One region of the Halanaerobaculum tunisiense genome, then DNA from elsewhere that is predicted to be linked to it. Evidence: riboswitches for the same ligand, from Rfam matches in the RefSeq annotation. Region 1 holds a riboswitch; each other region holds the start of a gene.

Region 1 (4,976 bases):
AAAGTTACTTCCCGCTGGATCTATTCTAGACAGGTAGTCCGTAGAATTGGTAAACATGTTTTTGCTAGGTAGAATTTACATCAATCACCTAAAGTAAAAAGCATGCCTTTGTAGCAAGGCATGCTTAACTAAGTTAAAATACTGACACAATTGCTCCCTCATATTCCTCTTGGATATAATCTTTTACTTCTTGAGAAGTAAGAGCAGCAGCTAATTTTTTAAGTAACTTATTATTCTTATCTTCGCTCCTAACTGCTAAAACATTTCCATATGGAGAATCGCTTCCTTCCATAATAACTGCATCTTCAGTAGGAACTAAATCGCCTTCTAAAGCATAATTAGTATTGATGATTACTGCTGTAACATCCCCTAAAACTCTAGGTAATTGAGCTGCTGCTAATTCATCAAATTGGAGATCCTTAGGATTCTCCACTATATCAACTGGAGTAGCCTTTAGCCCAGCTTCATCACTTAACTCAATTAAATCAGCAGATTCTAATAGTAATAAAGCTCTTCCTTCATTAGTTGCATCATTAGGAATAGCAATTGTAGATCCTGGCTCTAACTCCTTAAGATCACTAATTTCTTCGGAATAAAGGCCCATTGGTTCTAAATGAACTTTAGTTAAATAAGTTAAATCTAAGTCTCGCTCTTCTTTAAAGTTATTCAGATAAGGCACATGTTGGAAGTAGTTAGCATCAATACTTCCGTCATCTAAAGCAAGATTAGGTGTCACATAATCAGTAAATTCTTTGACTTCCAATTCAATTCCCTCTTCAGCCAATAAAGGTTTAACTACCTGCTTTAGAATCTTTGCATGGGGAGCTGGCGTAGCCCCGATTACTAATTTTTCTTTTTCCTGGGTTGCTTCCTGACTTCCTCCACAACCTACTACTAATGTCGCTATCAATAGAACAGCTACTGCTAAAATAATTCTTTTTCTCATCTTCTCTCCTCCTCATTTTATATAATTTACAGTTTGAAATTTTTAATTAAAAACCTATAATTTACTAATTATTCTAACTGTAAATTGTAAACTGTTAACTAACTTTAACTATGATCTAATCTTTGAGCTAACCAATTACCAAAACTTTGGACTGACTGGACTAGAATAATTAATAAAATAATCGTCTTGATCATAACATCAGTCTGAAACCGATGATAACCATACCGAACTGCAATATCACCTAAGCCACCGGCTCCAATTGCTCCTGCAATAGCTGAAAAACCAATCAGAGTAATCCCTGTAATAGTTAATCCTAAAGTTAAAGATGGTAAAGACTCTGGTAATAAAACCTTACTAATAATCTGCCAGGGAGTAGCTCCCATAGATTGAGCAGCTTCTATAACTCCATTATCAACCCCTTTTAACGAGTTCTCTACAATTCTACCTACAAAAGGAATAGCAGCTATAGTAAGGGGAACAATAGCAGCTGTAGTACCAACTGAAGTCCCTACAACTAAACGGGTGAAGGGAATCAAGGCTACCATTAAAACAATAAAAGGAATTGACCGAGTAATATTAATAATAGTAGTCAAAATTAGATTCAAATACTTATTCTCCAGAATATGTTCTTTATCTGTAACCACTACCCCTACTCCTAAAGGAATACCAAATAAGACAGCTACACACATAGATACACCAACCATATAAATAGTCTCTTGGATTCCTGCCCATAATAAGCCCATATTTTTAGTTAGATAAACTAATAGATTCTGCACCTTCAATCACCTCAATTTTAACTTTTTCCTGTTGTTGAAGATCTTCAATTCCTGTTTTAATCTGCTCTCTATCTCCTGTTAACTCGATAATTAAAGTTCCAAAAGGAGTTCCCTGAATTTTATCAATATTACCGTATAAGATATTAGCATTAACTTGATGAGTATGGACAAAATCAGAGACTATCGGTTCCCCAGCTGAATCACCAGTAAAGCTGATCTTGATTAATCTTCCTTGATCAGGATTATTAACAGTTACTCTTGATAATAACTCCTCGGGAACATTAGCATTAACTACTCGTTGTAAAAAATTCTTAGTTACTGGTTCTTGAGGAGCTGTAAAGATATTAAGGATATCACCTTGTTCTACAATCTTCCCTTCTTCTATGACTGCTACCTGAGTACAGATTTCTTTGATCACTTCCATCTCATGAGTAATTAATACAATAGTAATCCCTAACTGGTGATTAATATCTTGGAGTAACTCTAAAATCGAATGAGTCGTCTCTGGATCCAAAGAAGATGTCGCCTCATCACACAACAACACCTTAGGATCATTAGCTAAAGCACGGGCGATCCCTACTCTCTGTTGTTGACCACCACTTAGCTGACTAGGATAGTTATCAGCCTTATCTGCCAGTCCTACTAACTCTAATAACTCCTCTACTTTAGGATTTATTTCTCTCTTTCCTTTACCAGCAATCTCTAAACAAAAAGCTACATTCTCTGCCACTGTACGTGACTGTAACAGATTAAAGTTTTGGAAGATCATTCCTATCTCTTTTCGTGCCTTTCGTAATTGCGATGTGCTTAATTCTGTTAAATCCTCTCCGTCGACAATAACTTGGCCACTTGTTGGCCGTTCTAGTAAGTTCAGACAACGAATTAAAGTACTTTTTCCAGCCCCACTCGGGCCAATCACTCCAAAAATCTCTCCTGCTGTAACTTCTAAATCAATTCCTTCTAAAGCTGTAACTGGACCTTCTTCACTGTGATATATCTTATCTAGATTCTGAACTTCAATCATAGCTATATCTACTCCTTCTAATTTACTAAATTTAACTAATTTATATTTAAAATAAAAATTCCCCTTCCCATAAGAGAAGAGGTTAATTAACTCCCCTCTTATCTATCAGGAATAACTGCAGGAATTAGCACCGGGTACTTATAAAAGTAAGTACTGGTTGCTGGGCTTCATCGGGCCAGTCCCTCCACCTCTCTCGATAAGAGATTTCTATTAAATTTCAATTAAGTTATAAATATCATAACAGTTGAGTCTTAACTTGTCAAGAGCTATCCAAGGGAAGATCTAGTCAAGCTGTTTTAGAATACCTCTTGTAAAGCTTGACTCAATTGATCAGGACAAGAAGTCTGATTTCTACAAGTAATTCCTTCTAATCTAGCTGCTACCTCTTCTACCTTAGCTCCTTCTACTAAAGCTGCTATACCAGTTGAATTGCCACTACAACCACCTATGAATTCTACTTCCTCAATAATTCCACTATCATTGACTTCAAACTTAATTTCTTGAGCACATACACCATCTGGTTTAAATGTCTTCTTCATTATTAATCCCCCTAATTAAGAATTCTTTTTTTAGTATATAAAAATTATAGCTAATAATCAAATATAATAACCAATGAACTCATCTAAAATTCAGATCTTGTAATCCGCATAGCATTTAAAACAGCCAAAACTGCTACACCTACATCAGCAAAAACTGCCTGCCACATACTAGCCATCCCAAAAGCCCCCATAAGTAACACTATACCTTTAATCCCTAAAGCTAGAATAATATTCTGCCAGACGACCTTCCGAGTGAAATTAGCTACATTAATAGCATCTACTAAACTAGATGGTTGATCCTTCATCAGCACAACATCAGCTGCTTCAATAGCAGCATCAGAGCCTAAACCTCCCATAGCAACACCAATATCTGATCTAGCCAACACTGGAGCATCATTAATACCATCTCCTACAAAAACTAACTTATCACTATCACTTTGGTCTGTAAGCAAGTTCTCTACTTCAGCTAGCTTATCATCTGGTAATAATTCAGCATAATACTGATCTAAATCCAACTGCTCAGCTACACTGCTAGCTACTTGCTGATTATCTCCTGTTAACATAACTATTTTTTTTACACCAAGCTCTTTTAAGCCAGCAATTGCTTCGGCAGAGTCTTCTTTAATCCGGTCATTAATCAGAATATAACCTACATAGCTCCTATCGCAAGCTACATGAATTACTGTTCCTGATTCTTCTGGCGAAGAATAACTAATTCCTTCTGCTTCCATTAATTTATGATTCCCAGCTAAAATTTCCTTCTCCTCTACAACCACATCTAAACCATGACCAGCAATTTCTTGATAACTATCTATATCTTCACTACTGATTTCTGCTCCATCATAAGCTTCTAAGATTGATTCAGCAATTGGATGATTAGAATTAGTCTCTACCTGAGCAGCTAATTCTAACAGTTCTTCCTCTGACCAACCTTCTTCTGGAACCAACTTAGTCACAGCAAAGACACCTTCTGTTAGAGTACCTGTCTTATCCAACACAACTGTCTGAACATTATTTAAGGCTTCTAAATAATTACCTCCTTTAACTAATACCCCTTGTTGAGAAGCGGAACCAATTCCTCCAAAGAATCCTAAAGGAATTGAGACAACTAAAGCACAAGGACAGGAAACAACTAAGAAGATTAAAGCCCGATACAACCAATCACTAAAGACTGCTCCGGAAATAAATAAGGGAGGAATTATAGCTAAAGCTAAAGCCCCAAAAACTACTACTGGAGTATAATAGCGAGCAAACTTAGTAATAAAATTCTCTGTTGGTGCTTTTTCACTAGCTGCATTCTCCACTAAGTCCAATATTTTATTAACAGTTGACTCGCCAAACTCAGAGGTAACTTTAATTGTCAGTAATCCTTCCTGGTTAATAAAACCACTTAAAATCTCTTCACCTGCTGTTATACTACGCGGAACTGATTCACCAGTCAAAGCAGATGTATCCACCATAGATTCCCCAGCAATAACTTCGCCATCTAACGGAACTTTCTCTCCTGGCTTAACTACAATCTCATCTCCTATCTGTACTTCCTCTGGAGCTACTTGCTGCACTTCTCCCTCTTGTTTTAGATTAGCATAATCTGGTCTAATATCTAACAAAGATTCAATAGAACGCCGAGAACGGTTAACAGCTATCTCTTGGAATAATTCCCCTACCTCATAAAATAACATCACTGCTAC
Region 2 (4,976 bases), on a different contig from region 1:
TTTACCTACTGATAGTCATAAATTAATCAATGCTACCTATAAACAGACAAGAAAAAAATTAACTGAATGGATTGCAAATAAAACTGAACCACAAAAATTAGTATCTCAGCCTACATTAAAAAATCTACAATTAGAAATAACTGAACTTTTCTTAGAACAAGGTCGTTATTTCAAAGAACAAAACACCTTACAACCTACTATCAATCTCCAAGGGTAAAGCCCGGGAGATCCCGGGCCAACTTTCTAACTTTTAGTAACCTTCCTCAAAATCAACTACATTCTCCAATTCTTCTCCCTGTAGATAATGTTTTAGGTTTTCACTAAAGATATTGAAACTTCTAACTCGATTAGTTGGTGAAGACCCAGCATGATGAGGAGTTAATAACAGATTTGATAAGTCCCATAATGGACTATCCTCAGGTAATGGTTCCGGAGTAGTAACATCCAATCCAGCTCCTGCTATCCAACCTTCAGTTAAGGCCTGTAGCAAAGCAGATTGATCTATTAAACCTCCTCTACCAACATTAACAAGAAAAGCATCCTCTTTCATCAATTGCAATTCTTCAGTTCCAATTAAACCTTTTGTTTCTTCGGTGATCGGTAAAGCTAATACTATATAATCTGACTCCTGTAAAACCTGATTAAGTCCTGTAGTATCATAAGCTTGATCAACATAATCCGGTACCTGATCCACACTTTTTTCTACTGTTACTACTCTAGCTCCCCAAGCATGAGCTCGCCAAGCAACTTGTGTTCCTATATCTCCTAAGCCAATAATTCCTAACTGAGACTTAGCCAGGTCTTTAGTAACTTCTAAAGGTTGCCACTCTTTCTTTCCTTGTTGTTCTAGATACTGAGGTAAATTCCGATTAAAAGCTAAAATTAAGCTAAACACATGTTCGGCAATCGGAAGACCATACACCCCACTAGAATTAGTCAAAATCACATCTTGATTAGGATACAAATCCCGGTCAACAAACTCACTTGCTCCAGCACTAGGTAAATGTAGCCACTGTAAGTTTTTAGCTTCTGCTAATTGCTCCTCCTTTGGCCAACCAAAAATAACTTCTGCCTGCTGAATCAGCTCCCTAGTAACCTGACCTGGTCCAACCTCTGTTAGCTTAATTGAAGAATCTAATTCTTCCAGACTAGATAATTGTTGAGTAGTAAAATCATGATCAAACATCATAAGAATCTCTAATTTTTCTGGCACCTTATCCCTCCCTTTATTATAGTTTACAACAAATACAGTCTATAGTCATTATTCTCCTGATTAGCTGTGTGCTATGAGTTATGAGTCGTGAGCAAATTCAAAATCATAAATACAGTTCAAATCTCTTTAAAGGTTTTGAATTAGCTCATAGCACACGACACATAGCAGACAGCTAATAGCTATTGCCAGAAAGTATCACTTAAAACGATATTTAAAATAATAAATACCGCCCTACTAACAGGCGGCATCACTTAACTTATAAATTTGCTTTTTCTTTTAAACTAACAGCTTTATCAGTCCGTTCCCAAGGTAAATCCAAATCAGGCCGACCAAAGTGACCATAAGCAGCTGTAGACTGATAGATAGGCTGGTTTAAAGCAAGATCTGTAATAATCTGCCCCGGCCGTAAATCAAATTCCTGCTCAATTAAATTTTCAATTTTGCTTTCAGCAATCTTAGCCGTACCAAAAGTATCAACCATAATTGATACTGGCTGAGCTACTCCAATAGCATAAGATAGCTGTACTTCACATTTATCTGCTAAGCCTGCAGCTACTATATTCTTCGCTACATAACGAGCTGCATAAGAAGCAGACCGATCTACTTTAGTAGCATCTTTACCAGAGAAAGCTCCTCCCCCATGACGAGCACTACCCCCATAGGTATCAACGATTATCTTTCTACCTGTTAAGCCAGCATCTCCCTGGGGACCACCAATTACAAAACGTCCAGTAGGATTAATATAATATGTAGTATCTTCATCTAACAACTCATCAGCAATTACAGGCTTGATTATCTCAGCAATCACATCTTTTCTTAGTTTCTCCAAGCCAATATCAGGATGATGTTGAGTCGAAACTACCACAGCATCAGCCCTCACTGGTTGATCATCTTCATACTCTATTGTTACCTGTGTCTTACCATCAGGTCGCAAATAATCCAGTGGTCCTTCTCTTCTTACTTCTGCTAACTTCCGGGCCAACTTATGAGATAGGGTAATCGGCAACGGCATCAATTCTTCTGTCTCATCAGTAGCATAGCCAAACATAATACCTTGATCTCCTGCCCCAATCTCCTCAGCTTCTCCTTTTTCAGCCTCTAGTGCTTCATTAACTCCTTGAGCAATATCAGGTGATTGTTCATCAATTGATGTTAATACAGCGCAAGTTGCCCCATCAAAGCCATACTTGGCTCTAGTATAACCGATATCCTTAATCGTCTTCCGGGCAATTTTAGGAATATCTACATAACATTCAGTAGAAATTTCTCCTGCAATTAGTACCATCCCTGTAGTTACTGTAGTCTCACAAGCTACTCTAGCCTGGGGATCCTTAGCTAAAATAGCATCCAAAATAGCATCAGAAATCTGATCTGCTACTTTATCTGGATGTCCTTCTGTAACTGATTCTGAAGTAAAAAAACTTCTCTCTGTCATATTAATAACTCCTTTCTCCACAACGAGATCTAATAGTGTTTCACTTTTTAATAAAAAATAACTAACAAAAATTCAACAGCTAGTTCGGAAAAAAGCTTACTTGCAAGCTTTCCGGAATGAATTTTAAGATTGCAGAGATTAAAGTGTAACTTTATAAAGTTACACTTTATATCAAAAAAATCAAATAAAAAACTCTCCTAAATACAGGAGAGATAGCAAACTGACTAATACATCTCCCCAGTGATCTGGCAGGAATTAGCACCTTTCCTAAATAGGCGGTTGCTGAGCTTCATCGGGCCTGTCCCTCCACTACTCGTGATGCATTACCTTATTCTTTTTTTGTCACTATAATCCTATCATAACCACAAGATTATGTCAATCACCAATTAATTTCTGCCTGCTTTATTACCTAAGAATAAATAAATTATCATAAATAAGATCGGTAAAGGTAAATAAAAATAAATTATTTCAGCAAAAACAATATTTCTTATGATAGCTTCTAAATACACGTCTTTATATTGAAATAAAGAAAATGAACCAATAAAGACTGCAATAGGAATAATAATACTTTTATCATTTCTTAGTTCAAACCACTCTACAACTACTTTATGACCAACAAAATAAAAAATACCTAATTTTAATGCTGCTCCAACCACCCAAGTTGAAAAAACAATAATTTCTAATCCTCTAATACCAAATTTAATTATATCATAAAAAGGAAAAGTCAAATTAGCAACTAAATCAACCCCTAACAAACTTACAGACAATATATATAACATAATAGTTATTAATTGAATAACTAAATTACTCCCTAAACTATAATAAATAACTTTAGATTTATCTTTAAAATAAGGCTTGAGCATTAATAACAAATTAGGAACTAATAAAAACCAATTACTAGGAAAGATACTTCCTCGCACTATTGTCAGCAGATCAAATTCTACTGGTTGCAGACGCTTAAAATCCAATACACCTGGGTTTAAAAGTATAAGTAAAAAAGAAATCATAATCATAGCAAGCACAGCTATCATACCTAAGTGAACAACTCTTGCTAGCGATTCAATACCTACATAGACTAAATAAACTGCCAACCCACTTAAGATCAGATAAATAAAACCATAGGATATACTAGGCATCACAAATTTAATATAATAAGCCTCTTCAAATAATATAAAGCCTGCATCATATAAAATTATAATCATATAAGGCACAACTACTAATTTCCCTAATATTGGCCCTAATAACTTTTTACAATCTTGGACAATAGTTTGATTAGAAAAATTAAAACTCAACTTTAAAGTGAAATACTGTAATATACCTCCCAATCCCCCCGCTACCATAACTAATACCCAGCCTAATTGCTTGCCGTCTTCAGCTAATCCAGCAGCTGCTGTTAAAATAAGTGTTGGTAAAACAATTGCTAAGCAGATATAAAACACTTGATTTGCAGTTATCTTTTTCTTCATCTAATCACCTAATTATATAATCGATGCTATGATTAGTTTTATTAAGTAATTAAATATTATACAAAATATACTACATTTTTCATAACTTAATTGCTATAGAGTATTTCCTCTCTTAACTACTAGATAAGAGTGAGAAAGCTCTTACCTAATACACTACAAAAATTACACTTTATATCAAAATTATTTTAGTAAATAAAATGATCTCTTGCTCCCCCTAATAATATAGCTTGTTTTATTAAACATTATCAACTGAATCGACAGTAGAATATAATAAACCCCTTCTTCGTAAGAAATTGGCTAATCTTTTATAGACTAATAATGTAACTCCTGAGTTGATAAATGCCTTACTTAAATTAAAGGGGATAATTCCTGGTAGTAACATCTTAAGTGTCTTCACATATGGAATTCCATAGAAGATAGGATTTAAAACTAAATTAGCTATACTCATAACCCCTGTCATAGTAAGAGATCCACAAACTAGTCCTAAAATAGCTCCCTTTATATTATGAAACTTTTTATAAATATACCCTGCTACTCCAACTAAACAGCCAGTAGCTAAAAAATGCATAACAGCTCCAAAAGGGCCTCCTAGCCCTGTAAATAAAGACATCATTATTGATAAAACTACTGTAGCTGTTACAGCTGGAATTGGCCCGTATAAAAAAGTAATAATTAAAAGTGGTATATCACCTGGTTCATAAATCAAAAATGGTTGAAACAATGGAAATCGAACTGCTATCATTAATATTAGTGACATTGCTACTAATACCCCTATGTTGGTTATTTTTCTAATATCCATTTTAATCCTCCTTTTAAATTTATCAATCCAAAATAAAAATCCTGGATCAACTCCAGGATGACT
Region 3 (4,976 bases), on a different contig from region 1:
GGTAATAAAATAAGGACAAGCTACTAACATCTCCCTAGTAACTCCTGCTTCTTCTATCTCTAAGCCTTCTACTTTACTAGGTGGCGTATTCCCAAATTCAATCACATCCAAAGCAGAATCAATATGTAATTCTCGCGATGTTCCATCCTGTCCTACTCTATCCCAATCATAAACTCGATAAGTAGTATCCGAATTCTGTTGGATTTCAGCTAGTAAAATCCCTTCTTCTATAGCATGAACTGTCCCAGTAGGAATAAATAAAACATCACCAGCTTCCACTTCAACTTCTACCAAATCCCCTTCTAATTCTCCAGCTTCAATATCAGCAGCAAATTTCTCTCTAGTAACTGTAGGTTGGATACCATAAACTAACTTAGCACCCTCTTCAGCAGTAAGTACATACCACATTTCTGTCTTCCCTAATTCTCCTTCTTCTTGCCTAGCTGCATATTCATTATCGGGGTGAACTTGAACTGATAATTTATCATTAGCATCCAGTAACTTGATTAACAAAGGAAACTTTTGATAATCTTCTGCTTGTGCTTCCTCTCCTAAGATTTTAACCCCTGCTTGTTCAATAACCTCCATTAATTCTTGGCCAGCAAACTCTCCATTAGTTATTTGGCTACTACCATTCTTATGAGCAGCAACTTCCCAACTTTCTCCGATTGAATCACTAGATAAATCTCTACCAAACTCAGTAGCTAAAGCACTACCACCCCAGATTTTTTCTTTATAAACTGGTTCAAATTTTAAGGGATACATCCTATCATCCTTTCTAGCTAAATATTATAATTCCTCTTTATACATCTTTAAATATAACCTGTGATTTATCCTGCTTAGCTCTATTATTTAAAACAAAGAAACTACAATACTGATAATAAATATAGGCAGACTAATAATTAACAAATTTAATCCTTGTTGCGATTTATCCCTTTCTTCCTTAGTCTTATTTTGTCCAAATTTAAATAAAACTTTATCTTTACAATAAAGAAAAATTCCAGCAGTAAATAATAATAAGAACTCTATAAATAAAGTATCACTAAGTTGGAAACTAGTTATAGGATTGGATTGGAGAAAAGATACTACTATAACTACTAATATACTTATTATAGCAATGATACTCCCCGTTAACAATAATTTATATTCAGACCTCATTTGTTAATATTTAACTCCCTTCTAAACTATAAAAGCCCCCAGATGGGGGCTTAAATTACTTAACTTGAGTAAAAGCTTGTTCTAAATCAGCAATAATATCTGCTGGATCTTCAATCCCTACAGAAACCCGAATTAAATCTTCAGTAATTCCCGCATCTTGTTGTTCTTCTGCAGATAATTGTTCATGGGTAGTAGAAGCAGGGTGGATAATTAAACTTCTTGTATCTCCTATGTTAGCTAATAAGGAACAAAGTTGAACATTATTAACTAAATCTTTACCAGCTGCAAAGCCACCTTGGATACCAAAACAGACCATTCCTCCAAAATTTCGTTGTTGTTTAGCAGCTAACTGATGTTGGGGATGACTCTCTAACCCGGGATATCTAACCCATTTAACTTGCGGATGATCTTCTAACCAACTAGCTACTTTCAAAGCATTTTGAGAATGTTTTTCCATTCTTAAAGATAGTGTTTCTAACCCTTGGATAAATAACCAAGCATTAAAAGGACTCATAGCTGGTCCAGTATCCCGATATCCTTCTGTTCTAGCTTTAGCAATAAAGTCTTGTGGGCCAACTATCACTCCCCCAATAGAACTTCCGTGGCCTCCAATATACTTAGTAGTAGAATGAATTACAATATCAGCACCTAATTTAAGTGGTTGGCAAAGATAAGGTGTATTAAAGGTATTATCAACTACTAACTTTAAATTATGTTCATGGGCTAACTCAGCTACAGCTGCAATATCAACTACATCTAAGGTAGGATTACCTGGAGATTCTAAGTATAAGAACTTAGTATCTTCAGTAATTGCTTGTTCCCAATTTTTAATCTCATGAGGGTCAACAAAGTTGGTTTCAATTCCATACTTAGGTAAAGTTTCGGAGAATAAATGATATGTACCGCCGTAAATATATTTAGAAGCTACAATCTCTCCAGGTCCATCAGACAAAGTTAAAGCTGTTAAATCAATAGCAGCCATACCTGATGATGTAGCTAATCCCGCTTCTGCTCCTTCTAAGTTAGCTAATCTTTCTTCTAACACAGCATTAGTAGGATTTCCAATCCTAGAATAGATATTCCCCTCTTCTTCTAAGGCAAATAAACTGGCAGCATGATCTGCATCATCAAATTCATAGGAAGTTGTCTGATAGATAGGAACTGCTCTTGAATTATTACTATCTTCCTGGGGGTCATAACCTCCGTGTAACGCCTTAGTCTCAAAACTATACTCTTCTTCGCGACTACTCATTGGTAATACCTCCCTTGATTATAAAATAAAAAATCCTCTTCTTATAAGAAGAGGTTAATTACTCTTCTTATCTTTCAATACACTTAGGTATTGCAAGAATTGGCACCTTCCCTATTGGGGGTTGCCGGGCATCTTTGGGCCAGTCCCTCCACCACTCTTGATAAGAGTCAAATATTTGATTTTAAATAATAGTAACATACTTTAATAAAACTGTCAACCCTACTTAATCATCTCTATAGCATTGACATTAACAATTATATAGTCTTCTGTATCATCTTTAATAATTACAATTTCTTGTTCATTATCAGCGGACCCTTCGATAATTTCCCCTGTTATCACTTGCCCTCCCATAGTATAGATAGTCACCTCCACTCCTAACAAATGATTTTTAATAAAACTAACATTCATAATCTATTTCCTCCTTTTCTTATTAAGATATTATGATACTTATCAAAAAATATAATCTATTATTAACATTTTTTTCTATACACCATATTATATAGTGACTCATCGGAAAAAAGACCATTTAACAAAAAGATAAATCCCAGTTCACTCCTGAATTGCATAATATATATTAGTAATTTAACAGGAGGGATAGAATGGATTTTGTAGATGTAAAAAGTTTATTACAAAGCAAACAGTTTGAAGACAATCAAACAACTATAGTAGGACCTATGGAAATCATTTACCCTTCTTCTAAAGAAACAAATCAAAATTTACTAAACGAAGATGAGTCAACAAAACGTGCAGAGTCAGCACTAAAAACAAGTAAAAACCAAGGAGGAGAAAGAATGGCTGAAGAAGATTTAGAGATTCAACAAGTAAATGGTGGTTGTACTGAAGGTACTCCTGATCCAGACTTAGACGAATGTGAAGACTGTGAAGAGATTCCTTTTTGTTGCACCTTAGTTATTCCGGAAGGTTTTGAGATCCCTGACGATGACGAAGAAGACTATATCGAGGAAAACTTTGATCTAGCTGCTTATTTTGTAGACGGCTGTTTTGATTGTCTAGAAATCCCTTGTGCCTTAGAAACTGAAACTTGTGGAGAAATTGCAGTAACTCAACTAGCAATCAAAGGCTGTATTAAAACAATAGGAAGTTTATGTGTAGTTAGTGAATCTGCTCCAGAAGCAGGTTCTCAAGCAGCTGTCTGTTCTGAAGACTTAATCTGTGTTGATCCTGAAGACTTTGATTTGGAAGAAGATGACTTTGTACCTGTTTGTGTAGGTTGCGGTGCTAGTTGTCCTGGCGAAGATGGTACCCTTCGAGTTATTGGGGCTAATGTAGATGATGTCGATGAACTAGATAATGATGACAATGATGATCTTTGTGGCGAGCAAGTTTGGCAAATTGAAGGAACTCTTGAATTTGCTTGTGCACCTGTAAATGACTAATTAGTAGTGTGGGGCAACCCACACTTTTTCTTTCATTTTATTAAAAGGAGGAGGAAATATGAGTCAAAATAGAAGTTGTCCCGAAGGCAACTTAGATCCAGATTTAGACGAATGTGAAGACTGTGAAGAGATTCCTTTTTGTTGCACCTTAGTTATCCCCGAAGGTTTTGAGATACCTGACGATGATGAAGAAGACTATATCGCGGAAAACTTTGATCTAGCTGCTTATTTTGTAGACGGCTGTTTTGATTGTCTAGAAATCTCTTGTGCCTTAGAAACTGAAACTTGTGGAGAAATTGCAGTAACTCAACTAGCAATCAGAGGCTGTATTAAGACCATAGTAAGTTTATGTGTAGTTAGTGAATCTGCTCCAGAAGCAGGTTCTCAAGCAGCTGTCTGCTCTGAAGACTTAATCTGTGTTGATCCTGAAGACTTTGATTTAGAGGAAGATGACTTTGTACCTGTTTGTATAGGTTGTGGTGCTAGTTGTCTTGGCGAAGATGGTACCCTTCGAGTTATTGGGGCTAATGTAGATGAGGTCGATGAACTAGATGATGATGACAATGATGAACTTTGTGGCGAACAAGTTTGGCAAATTGAAGGAACTCTTGAATTTGCTTGCGGTATTGTAGATGATGAAGATAACGGTGACAATGGTGATAATGGTGATGACGAGGAAGTTTGTGAATGTCAAGTAACTACCCCCGGCGGTACTGATACAGAATGTACAATTGATACTCCTGAAGATGTAGAATCAACAGACTGTACTTTAAATATTCAAGTCTGTACGGGATGTAATGTTAACGGTAGTTCAATTGATTATACAAACACTTTTATAGATGATGAAGATAATGAATTTACTGTTTCACTTGCCTACAGTGAAACTGGTGAAGCCCCATCAAATATAGGAGAACTTTGTTCAGTCAGATGTTTTGCCAATGATACCGAAGCAGAAATTAGAGGTTTAGGAAGATGGGTAGAAAATGGTGAAGAACAACTATGTAATTTCCTGATAGAATTAACTGAGACTCCTATTGACCAAAATGATACAGGAACTATAACTATCTTTTGTCCTGGAGATGAAGAAAATCCTTGTCCTGATGAATTTCTTGGCGAGATAGTACACCAAACAGATATAACTTTTCCTGGACTTCAATCAGTTAATATTA
Region 4 (4,976 bases), on a different contig from region 1:
CTGGGCTGGATCTTTAGTTGTATCTGTTGGTTGATTAGTATAGGCACTTAAATATCTATCTCCGGCAGGATCACGATTTACTAATAAGTCACTAGCTTTTAAAGTAGCCTGCATAGCTTGACTAGTAGGATCCATAATAGGAGCATTTAATCCAGCTTGAATAGCCATAGCTAAATAGGTGGTATTGACTTGTTCTCTAGCTGGTAGACCATAGGAAATATTACTCACTCCTAATACTGTAGCTACTCCTAACTTCTCTTTAATCAACCGAATAGCCCGGATTGTTTCTTGGACTTTATCCTGTTCAGCACTAGCTGCTAAAGCTAAAGTATCAATCCAGATGTCTTTTCGCCTGATCCCAATTTCTTGAGCTTGCTGAACAATTTTTTGAGCGATCTCTAACCGTCCTTCAGCAGTGGAGGGGATCCCATCTTCATCTAAAGTCAATCCTAAAACTGCTGCTCCATACTTTTTAGCTAAAGGTAAGATTTTATCCAAACTATCTTGTTCACCAGTTACGGAATTGATTAGTGGTTTCCCAACAACTTGTTGGAGTCCTGCTTTTAAGACTTCTTGATCAGTTGTATCAATAGAGACAGGTATATCAGCTACATTATGGACTGTTCCCAGGGCCAACTTCATTGCCTGCGCTTGATCAATTTCAGGTACCCCAACATTAACATCTAAGATATCCGCTCCAGCTTTTAGTTGTTGAGTAGCTTCTTGGGCCACAAGCTCCATATTTTGCTTAGCTAATTGAGTGGATAATTCATCGCGACTAGTAGGATTAATCCGTTCGCCAATAATCCGCGTCGGTAGATTATCACTAATAGTTACCGTCTTACTCCGGCTAGCTAATTTAGCTTCTGTAGAAGTCGTCCTTTTTTTAGGTTTAACTTCTGTTACTTGCTCTTTAACTAATTTTATGTACTCCGGAGTAGAACCACAACAACCACCAATTATATTTGCTCCAGCCGCTATAAAGTCAGAAATATAATCGGCCATTTCCGCAGCTGACATAGGGAATACAGTTTCATTATTTTCATCTAAGATTGGTAAGCCAGCATTAGGCTGAACACACAGAGGAAGATCGGTATGTTGGCCCATAGCTTCTATAATATCAACTAACTTAGCAGGACCTAAACTACAGTTAACCCCTATTATATCTGCTCCTAGCGCTGTAAAAACAGTAACTGCTGTCTCAGGGTCTGTGCCTGTCATTGTCTTTAGCTCTTCTTCATAAGTTAAGTTCACAATAACAGGAAGGGAGGTGGTCTCCTTAACAGCAATCACAGCTGCTCTTGCTTCCTGTAGGTCAGTCATTGTTTCAATATTAATCAGATCAGCTCCAGCTTCTGCTAGAATCTGGGCTTGGTGGGCGAAAGCATCATAAGCTTCTTGAAAGGATAGTTCCCCAATTGGTTCTAGTAATTTACCAGTTGGCCCAATAGAGGCTGAAATAAAGGCTTCACTAGCTACTTCTTGGGCCAACTTAACTCCTTGGCGATTAATCGCCTTAATTTGGTCTGCTAATCCATACTCAGCTAACTTAAATCTATTGGCCCCAAAAGTATTAGTCTGGATTAGATCGCTACCTGCTTGGAGATAACTCTGATGGATCTCTTGTAGTACTTCCGGGTTGATTAAATTAAGTTCTTCAGGGCAATCGCCTACCTGAAGTTCTTTCTGTTGTAGTTCGGTACCTAAGGCACCATCTAATACTAAAATCTGTTCTTCTAATTTATCTACTAGACTACTCATCTACTATATACTCCTTTCGTTATTAAAATTCAGAATTGACAATTGATAATTGAGAGTTAAAAACCATTTTTTATAAAATTTTGGTTGTAAATATATTTATAAATTTGATGTTATTAGTTTAATTATCAATTATCAATTCTCCATTTTCAATTATCAATTATTATAAATACAACTTTCCAATTCACAATTCCTACAATCAAAATCACAACCTGCCTGCTCAGTTTCTTCTACTCCTAAACCAATCAAGGCTGTGATTGATTTTTGGGGTTGTAATAAAAAACTTTGGTTAGTAGTAATCCCTAAATTTGCCCCGGCTAATAAATTAAGTAGTTGGGGCTGGATATCCAAAGTGGAATCTCCGTAGCCTGGGCTATACCTCATAGTTAAATAGGGCAGGTCTCTAGCTAGAGCCTCTTGTTTAATCTTATGAGTTAATTGATTAGCTGCCTCTTCTACTGCCACTGAACCAATGGCATCTAAAGTAGTTGCTTTAGTAAGTTGGCCCTGAGCAAAGAGTTGTTCTACTTTCTTTTCTATTTTATCGCCAATAGTTACTGCTAAGAGAGCAACTGCTTCTTGGTTAGCTAATAAGTCAGCTATATCCTGGCTTTGAAAAGTAAGTTTTCCTTGCGCCAGATTGACTTTAGCTTGGTTAATCTCTATTTTTTCTAAGATGATATACTTTCCTCTAGGTTCTAATAAAGGCCTAGCATAATCTATAGTATTAACAATCATACTTTCTATTTTGGGACTTGATTCAGTCTGTTCTTGGTAACCTAACTCTTGTTTTACATCTTCTGTAGGAATTTTAACTGTTATCTTTTGGCTAATAATTAACCCCTCCATTAAAAAAACCTCTTCTGCTGAGAGAAGAGGAGTTATCATCTTCCCTTATCTCTCAGAATTACCCTGCAGGAGTTGGCACCACTGTAGTATTTTAAAGTTTAAGTTTAAGGCTGAGTTTAAGCAATAATACTTCTGGCTCAAACTTAATCTTAAGCTCAAACTAAAATTTACTACTGGTTGCCGGGCTTCATCGGGCCAGTCCCTCCACCTCTCTGAATAAGGAATAAATTTTATTTAATTATTATCCACAAGTATAACATCAAATTTAAAATTTGTCAAAATAAAATTTTTTTCAGATACTTAATGCAATTTTTATTTGTAATTTATTTTAATATATATTAAAATAAAAATATGAGAATTAAAATTGGAAAGGAGTTATTAGCATGCAAGGAAAAATACTAGAAATAGAAAATAAAGAAGAAACTATAAAAGTTATGAAGGCTCTTAGTTCAGAATCAAGAATAAACATTTTAGAACTTTTAAACAGCCATGAAATGAACTTAAATGAAATTTCTAATAAGTTAGATATGCCACCATCTTCAGTTACTGTTAATATAAAAAAATTAGAAGAAGCTGGATTAATTAAAGCTCATTATAAACCAGGTAGTCATGGATCACAAAAGTTATGTTCACGCACTTATGATAGTATTTTGATTAGATTTTTAGACTCGAATGTTAATTTTAATGCTAATCTTGTCAAAGTATCAATGCCAATTGGTAATTATAAGGACTTTGATATTAAACCTTCTTGTGGAATAGCTACTAAAGAGGGATATGTAGGTATCCTTGATGATGAAAGGTCTTTTTTTGAACCAGAACATAGTAATGCTCAATTACTATGGTTTGAACAAGGATATATAAAATATAAGTTTCCTAATAATTTACCTGCTAATTCTACTACTAAGAAATTAGAATTAAGCATGGAGATCTGTTCTGAAGCTCCTGGTTTTAATAAAGAATGGCCTTCTGATATTACAATTTGGATTAATGGCATTGAGGTAGGAACTTGGACTTGTCCTGGTGACTTTGGTGAAAAACGGGGCAAACTAAATCCTAATTGGTGGAATGCAGGATTAACTCAATATGGTTTATTAAAAGTGTGGACAATAGATGATACAGGTACATATATTGATGGCAAACAAATATCAAAGAAGAAAATATCAGACTTAGATATTCAAGAAAACAAATTTATTAATTTCAAAATAGGAGTTAAAGAAGATGCTAGAAACGTTGGTGGAATCAATCTTTTTGGGAGTAAATTTGGTAATTATGAACAAGATATTATAATGCGTTTGCATTATGCTTATAAGGATTAATTATTAATTCTTTACTAGATTATAGATTTTATTTATGATCTAATAATATTTTTTATTTTAATATTTACTAAACTTAGTTGAGGTGGTGATTTAATGAAAATTAATAAAGAAAGATTTGGGAAATTAAAAAATGGAAGAGAAGTATTTAAATACAAATTAATAAATAAAAAGATAGAAGTGGATATACTTAATTATGGGGGGGGATTATAACAGGAATTTATACTCCCGATAAGGAAGGCAAAATGGAAAATGTAGTTTTAGGTTTTGATAATATAACTGCTTATGAAGAAAAGTCACCTTATTTTGGAGCTATAATAGGTAGACATGCAGGAAGAATAGCCAATGCAGAATTTACTTTAAATGAAAAAGTATATAAATTAGCTCAAAATGATGGTCAGAATAATCTCCATGGTGGATTAATTGGTTTAGATAAAAGAATCTGGGAGGTAACAGAATTAGAAAGTGGAATAGAACTAACTTATTTTAGTCCTCATTTAGAAGAAGGTTTTCCTGGAAAGGTAGAATTTAAAGTAAGATATTTATTACAGAATAATAAATTAATTATAGAATATAGCGGTAAACCTGATAGAGAAACTATTATTAATTTAACTAACCATACCTATTTTAATTTGTCAGGAGCTACTAAAAGAGATATATTAGATCATAAATTAAAGCTTAAATCTAACAAATTTATTTGTCTAGATGAAAATTCAATTCCTACTGGGGAACTAAGAGAAGTAGTAAATACCCCCTTTGATTTTAGAAAATTAAAACCAGTGGGTAAAGATATAGAAGCAGATTATGACCAACTGGAATTTACAGGGGGCTATGATCATCCTTTTGTACTAGACGAAGGAAAAGAAGGTATAATGCTTAAGGATGAAAAATCTGGTAGAGCTTTAAGTATTTCAACTGATCAGCCTGCTGTTGTCTTTTATTCAGGGAACTACCTTCAAGATGAAGGTGAATTAAATACTGGAGTGGAAGCTAAAAAAAGGTTGGCCCTTTGTTTAGAAACACAAGACTATCCAAATGCTATAAACACAAATAGTT

What was found. Region 1 has a riboswitch for S-adenosylmethionine ahead of ACYQ3D_RS09370 (methionine ABC transporter ATP-binding protein). Riboswitches for the same ligand answer to the same signal wherever they lie in the genome.
Region 2: linked by a shared signal. The riboswitch ahead of metK (methionine adenosyltransferase) and the one ahead of ACYQ3D_RS09370 (methionine ABC transporter ATP-binding protein) in region 1 are both predicted to bind S-adenosylmethionine.
Region 3: linked by a shared signal. The riboswitch ahead of ACYQ3D_RS08815 (O-acetylhomoserine aminocarboxypropyltransferase/cysteine synthase family protein) and the one ahead of ACYQ3D_RS09370 (methionine ABC transporter ATP-binding protein) in region 1 are both predicted to bind S-adenosylmethionine.
Region 4: linked by a shared signal. The riboswitch ahead of ACYQ3D_RS08980 (hypothetical protein) and the one ahead of ACYQ3D_RS09370 (methionine ABC transporter ATP-binding protein) in region 1 are both predicted to bind S-adenosylmethionine.

Annotation. Positions count from the first base shown of each region.
Region 1 covers NZ_BAAHYI010000010.1:33,145-38,120, reverse strand. The annotation lists gene ACYQ3D_RS09385 (cell wall hydrolase) at 1-72, shown strand, start outside; gene ACYQ3D_RS09380 (MetQ/NlpA family ABC transporter substrate-binding protein) at 134-946, opposite strand; gene ACYQ3D_RS09375 (methionine ABC transporter permease) at 1,051-1,689, opposite strand; gene ACYQ3D_RS09370 (methionine ABC transporter ATP-binding protein) at 1,694-2,746, opposite strand; SAM riboswitch class I at 2,842-2,949, opposite strand; gene ACYQ3D_RS09365 (TIGR03905 family TSCPD domain-containing protein) at 3,043-3,285, opposite strand; gene ACYQ3D_RS09360 (heavy metal translocating P-type ATPase) at 3,369-4,976, opposite strand, start outside.
Region 2 covers NZ_BAAHYI010000003.1:78,548-83,523, forward strand. The annotation lists gene ACYQ3D_RS03390 (hypothetical protein) at 1-217, shown strand, start outside; gene ACYQ3D_RS03395 (D-2-hydroxyacid dehydrogenase) at 251-1,213, opposite strand; gene metK (methionine adenosyltransferase) at 1,470-2,648, opposite strand; SAM riboswitch class I at 2,875-2,973, opposite strand; gene ACYQ3D_RS03405 (GerAB/ArcD/ProY family transporter) at 3,035-4,114, opposite strand; gene ACYQ3D_RS03410 (ECF transporter S component) at 4,350-4,913, opposite strand.
Region 3 covers NZ_BAAHYI010000009.1:23,033-28,008, reverse strand. The annotation lists gene ACYQ3D_RS08825 (type I phosphomannose isomerase catalytic subunit) at 1-765, opposite strand, end outside; gene ACYQ3D_RS08820 (hypothetical protein) at 853-1,158, opposite strand; gene ACYQ3D_RS08815 (O-acetylhomoserine aminocarboxypropyltransferase/cysteine synthase family protein) at 1,214-2,410, opposite strand; SAM riboswitch class I at 2,475-2,577, opposite strand; gene ACYQ3D_RS08810 (DUF6897 domain-containing protein) at 2,630-2,818, opposite strand; gene ACYQ3D_RS08805 (hypothetical protein) at 3,010-3,807, shown strand; gene ACYQ3D_RS08800 (hypothetical protein) at 3,866-4,976, shown strand, end outside.
Region 4 covers NZ_BAAHYI010000009.1:60,300-65,275, reverse strand. The annotation lists gene ACYQ3D_RS08985 (homocysteine S-methyltransferase family protein) at 1-1,761, opposite strand, end outside; gene ACYQ3D_RS08980 (hypothetical protein) at 1,915-2,607, opposite strand; SAM riboswitch class I at 2,650-2,830, opposite strand; gene ACYQ3D_RS08975 (ArsR/SmtB family transcription factor) at 2,991-3,923, shown strand; gene ACYQ3D_RS08970 (aldose epimerase family protein) at 4,166-4,976, shown strand, end outside.